Linked DNA regions of Prochlorococcus marinus str. MIT 1214. The protein of the gene in region 1 interacts with the protein of each later gene in a pairwise test. Links are inferred from orthologs where the notes say so. Each region holds a gene or a part of one and is shown on either strand. Other genes may lie near its edges.

Region 1 (3,823 bases):
CAAGTTTTTGACGAAGCTTTTTCTCTGCTTCTCCTTTTGAAGACTCCATTAGCGATTTCACAAGCTCTGGAGTAAACATTGATTTCACATCAATGCCTTGCTGAGCAAAATTTTGAGCTGTTTGTTCAACAATGATTCGAACTTCTTGGTCAATAAGACTTTTTGGAAGTTCAACTTCCAGCTCATTGACCAAAGCGGCAAGAAGGGAGTCTTGGCGATTTTTTGCTTGTTTTCTATCAGTATCTTCTTTAAGCCTCTTCTCCAGATCCGCTCGTAAGTCAGTCATATTTTCTTTATCACTTGCTTGCTTGGCAAATTCGTCATTTAGTTCAGGTAATTCTTTGATTTTTAAATCTTCAAGACTGACTTTGAATTCAGCTTTTCTCCCTTTTGCATCTTCTTGATGATAATCCTTGGGAAATTCACAATTTAATGTTTTTTTATCACTAATGTTCATTCCAATCACACCCTCAATGAATCCAGGTATCATTCGGCCTTCTTCAAGTTCTATTTCTATTGAATCCGCGCTTCCTCCTTCAATTTCGCTTCCATCATCTGAGAAATTTCCTTTAAAGCTTAATAGGGCAATATCTCCTTTTTTTGCGGCACGATTAGTAACAGGGACCTTAGTTGCTAATTGAGTTCGGGATTGCTCAATAAGTTCATCTACTTTCTTGGGGTCAAAGCTTAAATTCTCTACTTCAGCAGTTAGACCTGAAGATTTTTTTAAAGTTGGGATTGGGGCAATATCAGTTTCAAGTTTTAATTTAAGAGATTTTTCAGGGTTGAAATTCTCCAAAATAGTTTCAAAGCCATCCTCGAGTTCTGGCTCACACAAGGGTTCAATTCCTTCCTGATCTAATGTTTGTGTCCAAACTTTTTGCAACAGTGATTCTAATGCAGAGGCTTGTATCCTTTTGACTCCAAGTTGCTGCACTACTACTGCTTTTGGGACTTTGCCTTTGCGAAAACCTGGGATTGAGATAGATCTGCTGAGTTTGCTTAAAGCTTCGTCATAACTATTTTTACATCGATCTGCGGGCACCTCTACCTCTACAGCAATTCTGCTATTAGGTTTCGAACTGGTTTTTACTTTTAATTTGGCAGCACTCATTGAAACGGAATTCTCAAATTTGGTTAGCGTAAGAAAGCGTTAATTCACTTCCAAAGCTATTGTGGCCTAAAAAGCATCGAAAAATTTGTTATTTGTTGATTTTTCCAATAAGAAAAAATTTTTTGTTAAACCTTTTAATTTTCTTCATCAAGTTTGAACCCACATTCTCTTCTCCCAAATAGACCTCTTACAGTTGCGATTCTAGGATCGAGTGGAGCTGTAGGTAAGGAATTATTGGCTTTACTTGAAGAGAGATCTTTTCCTATTAAAAAATTAGTTTTACTAGCCTCTCATCGATCCGCAGGGGAGATTCAGACTTTTTGTGGAAATGAGTTGAAAGTTGAAGAGACAACTAAAGACAGCTTTAAAAATGTAGATTTAATTTTAGCTTCAGCTGGTAGTTCAATATCTCGGAAGTGGAAAGATTCAATTCATAATTCTGGAGCTTTAATGATTGATAACTCAAGTGCATTTCGAATGGACGAGAATGTTCCTTTGGTTGTTCCTGAAGTCAATCCTGCCGATGCAAGTAAACACAAAGGTTTAATTTCTAATCCTAATTGCACGACTATTTTATTAGCGTTGGTTCTATCTCCATTGACCAGACATATTCCTATTAAAAGGATAGTTGTCTCAACCTATCAATCCGCCAGTGGTGCAGGTGCCATGGCAATGGAAGAATTAGAAAAATTAAGCAAAGAAGTTTTAGAGGGAAAAACTCCAAACAGTAAAGTTCTTCCTTACTCCTTGGCATTTAATCTTTTTTTGCATAATTCACCTTTGCAATCGAATAATTATTGCGAGGAAGAAATGAAAATGGTTAATGAAACCCGAAAGATTCTAGGAGATCCAGAACTTTCTTTGACCGCAACATGTGTCAGAGTTCCTGTTTTTAGGGCCCATTCTGAAGCAGTAAATATTGAATTTACAAAGCCATTCCCAGTCAAAGAAGCATATGAAATTTTGGAATCCTCACCAGGAGTGGAGATACTTGAGGATGTGGAAAACAATCGTTTTCCTATGCCACAAGATGTAACTGGTAGAGACCCCGTATCTGTAGGTCGAATAAGGCAGGACATTAGTAATCCCAATGCTTTGGAACTATGGTTATGTGGAGATCAAATTCGCAAAGGTGCGGCACTGAATGCTGTGCAAATTGCTGAACTTCTTTTGCCGAAACAATCATGACTAAGTCAGCTTTATTATCACCAGCACCTTTTGGAAGATTACTAACGGCAATGGTGACTCCCTTTGATAAAAACGGGAAAGTAGATTTTGGTCTGGCTGCTGATTTGGCAAATTATCTAGTAGATCAAGGTTCAGATGGAATCGTTGTATGTGGAACTACAGGAGAATCTCCGACTTTAACTTGGCAAGAACAGCAAAAGATGCTGGAAACAGTAAGAAACTCTTTAGGCTCTAGAGCTAAAGTTTTGGCTGGAACAGGGAGTAATTCGACCTCTGAGGCAATTGAAGCGACAAAGGAAGCAGCTAATGCAGGCGCTGACGGGGCATTAGTGGTTGTTCCTTATTACAACAAACCACCGCAAGAAGGATTAGAAGTTCATTTTCGTGCTATCGCTAATGCGGCTCCACAGTTACCTTTGATGCTCTACAACATCCCAGGGCGGACAGGCTGTTCGATATCACCTATCATTGTAAGTAAGCTTATGGATTGCAGCAATGTAGTCAGTTTTAAAGCTGCAAGTGGAACAACAGAGGAAGTGACTGAATTAAGAAACTATTGTGGATCAGATTTGGCTATTTATAGCGGTGATGATGCTTTGGTTTTACCAATGCTTTCAGTAGGGGCAGTAGGTGTTGTAAGTGTTGCAAGTCACTTGGTTGGCCCAAATATGAAGAAAATTATAGAGAGTTTTTTAGAAGGTAAATACGCTGAGGCACTTTATTTGCACGAGAAACTACAACCTCTTTTTAAATCACTTTTTGCAACCACAAATCCTATTCCTGTTAAAGCGGCACTTCAATTAATTGGTTGGTCTGTTGGACCTCCTCGAAGTCCTTTAGTCTCTTTAAACAGCAAAATGAAAGAAGAACTCTTGAAGATACTCTCTTCTTTGAGATTGATTTGATTCATTCCCTCGTTTCCGAGTGGATTTAACTTTCATTTAAGTAACAACCAAGTTTTTTACATACATTTTTCCATGACATCAAGTTCAATGAATTCTCAAGTTTCAAAAAATATTCAATCTCAAGCCCCCTGTTTGAGGATTATTCCCTTAGGCGGCCTCGGAGAAATCGGAAAAAATACTTGTGTATTTGAATATGGTGACGACATAATGATTCTTGATGCTGGTTTGGCGTTCCCCACTGATGGGATGCATGGTGTAAATGTTGTCATGCCAGACACTACTTATTTGCGTGAAAATCAAAGTCGAATAAGAGGTTTAGTAGTAACTCATGGACATGAAGATCATATTGGTGGGATTTCTCATCATTTAAAGAAATTCAATATTCCAATTGTTTATGGTCCTCCCCTTGCTATGTCGATGCTTAGGGGGAAAATGGAGGAAGCAGGGGTTGCTGATCGGACAACGATACAAGTATGTGGTCCTCGAGAAGTTATTAAAGTTGGACAACATTTTTCAGTTGAATTCGTAAGAAATACACATTCAATTTCTGATAGTTATTCCTTCGCAGTTACTACACCAGTGGGAGTAGTGTTTTTCACTGGTGATTTTAAATTCG
Region 2 (3,458 bases), 230 kb from region 1 along the record:
CCTATATTAAAAATGTCAGTAGATATCAAACAACCTAAAGCTGTAAAACCCGATGCGCTACTCCCTAAAATTGCTATACGGTCTTTATCAGCCTTACCAATTGCAATCAATGATTGAGCTGCCTTAGTGCAATCCAAAACATCAATTACTCCCCAATTGCCTCTCAATCGATCTCTATATTCCCGCCCAAAACCAGAAGAGCCTCCATAATTAACATCGACAACCGCCCAACCTCTTGATGTCCAAAATTGCACCTCTAGATCCAATCCACAACGAGCCATACCAGTAGGCCCGCTATGACTTTTCACCAACAAAGGAGGTAACGATATTTGTCTATTAATAGGTGGATAATACCAAGCGTGAACATTCTCTTGATTCGATCCGATAAACCAAAAAGATTCGCCAATACTTATTTCCGTTGGATCCAAGCAAAATGAAGAGGCAAGAGTATGTTCCCAACTTTTAGCTAATAAATCTAGTTCAAAAATCCCGTCAGAAATTTCTGAACCACTGGCAATTGCCACAAGTCGATTTTGATTCGAATGAAGACCTGAGAACTCAATAAAAGGCAGATCAAAAGTCTTGATAAATCCATTTTCTTGAAATAAAGCTAAAGTCCAAATTCCTTCCTGAGCAAAAGCTCCAACAACATCATCCCCCACACATGAAAAACTCGACATCCCTAGGACCCATTGAGGGAAAGCAATTTCAGCCTTAATAGTCCATTTATTCTGGAAAATAGTAATTGAATTATTAGTAATATCAGTTTTAATCTGCGTTATATTCCACCAACCACTACTATCTTCAGCGACAAAAAGATGACCTGAATCGGACCAAATGGGGTTAAAAAATGATATTTTTTCTGTGCATTTTAAATATTCATTATTAAAATTTACAATATTTATGATATTTACATTCTCATCCAATTTGGCTAATTTTAATTCATTTAAATCCCAAGGCATTGAAGTATTTGACCATTCAACCCATGCCAACTTTCTATCTTTAGCATTCAGAGCAAGATAACCTAGTAATCCCTGAGATGAATAAATAAATTTTGGATATTGATCATTTTTTTTTAGAGAAAAAGAAACTATATGATCTCCTTCTTCATTTTCCATCAATCCAATCCAAATATTTTTTTCAAGGTCAATTACACCACCTGCGAGAAAAAAATTATCTTTTTTTGTCAGACAAATTGATTCTATTTTAGGTATGAATTTAAAAGAAGAAGAGTTTTTATTTTTTTCCTCATAAGACCAAGTTCTCATCCATAAGCAGTTGTCTTTTTTGTCGACCCAAGTCAATATCAGATCTGATCCATCGAGATTAGCTGTTAAAGGAGCACCACCATATCCATGGATTTTTGTCCTTAAATCACTTGGATAAGGTGTTAACTCCTGAGGTAAAACGTCTTTTTGTCCCCAAGGTCTAATTAAAGCTGTAGTTCTTCCCTTTTCGTTTGGTCTTTGTTCTAACCATAAAACCCAATCACCTATGATCCGAGGCTCTTTAAATATGGGGGCTTCTCCATAAACTTTTTCAGCATGCAAGATTCTCATTGTTTTGTTCTTCATTGATGTTGAGAGTCAATGATTAATTCACTAATAGAACTTAAAACAAAGTAAAGTGTAAAAGTTGTTGTCTTAAGACTCCTTTGGCTGGCAGTTTTGCTCAACTTGCAAAAAATGCAGAAAAAAAGAAGCCCTCAATTTCAGTTTCGAAAGAACCTGTCAAGAATCCCCCTTTGAAGGTGTATCAACTGGGACATGAGGCTTTAAGAACTCCAGCTAATCGTATAGTCAAAGTTGATGATTCAATACGAAAGTTAGTGAAAGATATGCTCATAACTATGTATTCTTCAAAAGGTATTGGTTTAGCAGCACCTCAAGTAGGAATACAAAAGAGATTATTAGTTATTGATTTAAATTTTGAAGATCCAAATGCCCCACCCATGGTATTTATAAATCCTGAGATAACTTCATCTAGTGCAAGCTTAGATACATATGAAGAAGGTTGTCTAAGTATCCCTGGCGTTTACCTTAATGTTTTACGACCCTCCTCAATCAAATTAAGTTATCGAGATGAAATGGGTAGACCAAAGAAAATGAATGCAGATGGTCTAATGGCAAGATGCATTCAGCACGAAATAGACCACCTAAATGGTATCTGTTTTGTTGACAAAGTAACTGATGAAGAAGAACTGAAAAAACAATTAAATGAGAATAACTTCAATCAAAGTGATGTAATAAAAGAAACAACTTGAAAGATTAATGTCAATTCAAACTATAAAGAATCTCATTAGGTTCTTATTATTGGTCTTTCCTCAAATTCAATGACAACAATTTTTGATAAAATTCTTAGCGGTGAAATTCCTTGTGATGAGGTTTTTAGTGATAACAAATGCCTAGCTTTCAAAGACATTACCCCTCAAGCACCTACTCACATTTTAATAATTCCTAGAAAACCTATTCCAAGTCTGCAAGAAATAAAAAAAGAAGATCAAGAATTACTGGGTCACTTACTGCTAAAAGGGACCGAAATTGCCAATGCTGCTGGCTTAGAAAGTTGGAGAACCATAATTAATACGGGAGAAGAAGCAGGTCAAACAGTATTTCACTTACATATTCATATCATTGGCGGCAGAAAATTAAGTTGGCCACCAGGGTAAATTTTGAATTTCCATGATTTTTTATCAGTACACACGATTGCCTTACTGGCTTAGTTACTGACTCAGTTTCACCCATCAATGCGCTATAAAGTATTGAATTAATAGCTTTCGATGAATTCCCCAACTGCTACAGATAAAAACAGCATTATTAATAAAGTAAAAACAAATTCACAAGATTTTTGGTTAAGTCTTAGTGAGGGCCAGCAATCGATTTTAAAAAAAATATGGTCAATATTAACTTACAAATGGCAATGGCAGATAATTCTGAATGCCCCTTTTTTGGTTGTTTGGGTATTAGATCAGACCATACCTGCAGTTCACTCTTTTGATATGCAGCTTATTTCTTCGCTACCAATACCAATGATAATAAAAACATATTTGGGTTTTAGCTAACATATAAAAATTAATGACTTTGATGAGTTTATGCTCTGAAATAAGCCTCAAATTAACTTAAAAAGAATAAGTTAACCTTATTGCTAATCAAGTACTTAGTGACTTTGAAATAATCAAATTAATATGACCTCATCAATTTCGAAAGCTCAAAAAGGACTAGTAAGCCAACTTATTAAATTAAGAAAGCTTACTCAGCCATATTTTCTACCTTATACAAAAAATAATGGCTGGCTATTTGTATATTTATTGCTAGCTTTACTATTTTGTGTAGGGGGAATAGTTCTATTTTTACTAACAGGTTTAATGAGCCTGTTAGCCAACGTAGCTCCAGAGATAACAAACCAATTTTTAGGAGGTGTTCAAAACTCCTTACAGGTCATATGGGATGGTCCTTCAG

Evidence for each region.
Region 2: the proteins of O5639_RS07105 (region 1) and def interact in binary tests that used the Escherichia coli proteins (3 or more experiments, as listed by UniProt). The link is inferred for Prochlorococcus marinus str. MIT 1214 from one-to-one orthologs.

Annotation. Positions count from the first base shown.
Region 1 is NZ_CP114777.1:1,249,774-1,253,596, reverse strand. The notes cover bases 514-3,284. They hold O5639_RS07105 (aspartate-semialdehyde dehydrogenase), read left to right. Parts: upstream 514-1,267; coding sequence 1,268-2,302; downstream 2,303-3,284. Other genes in these bases: O5639_RS07095 (ribonuclease J), read left to right, coding at 3,280-3,284; dapA (4-hydroxy-tetrahydrodipicolinate synthase), read left to right, coding at 2,299-3,207; tig (trigger factor), read right to left, coding at 514-1,114. In the rest of the region: more of tig, read right to left, coding at 1-513; more of O5639_RS07095, read left to right, coding at 3,285-3,823.
Region 2 is NZ_CP114777.1:1,480,911-1,484,368, reverse strand. Bases 526-3,458 are described here. They hold def (peptide deformylase), read left to right. Parts: upstream 526-1,654; coding sequence 1,655-2,263; downstream 2,264-3,458. Other genes in these bases: O5639_RS08150 (ABC transporter ATP-binding protein/permease), read left to right, coding at 3,185-3,458; O5639_RS08155 (hypothetical protein), read left to right, coding at 2,780-3,061; O5639_RS08160 (histidine triad nucleotide-binding protein), read left to right, coding at 2,333-2,668; O5639_RS08170 (alpha/beta hydrolase family protein), read right to left, coding at 526-1,574. In the rest of the region: more of O5639_RS08170, read right to left, coding at 1-525. UniProt on the Escherichia coli protein: Removes the formyl group from the N-terminal Met of newly synthesized proteins. Requires at least a dipeptide for an efficient rate of reaction. N-terminal L-methionine is a prerequisite for activity but the enzyme has broad specificity at other positions.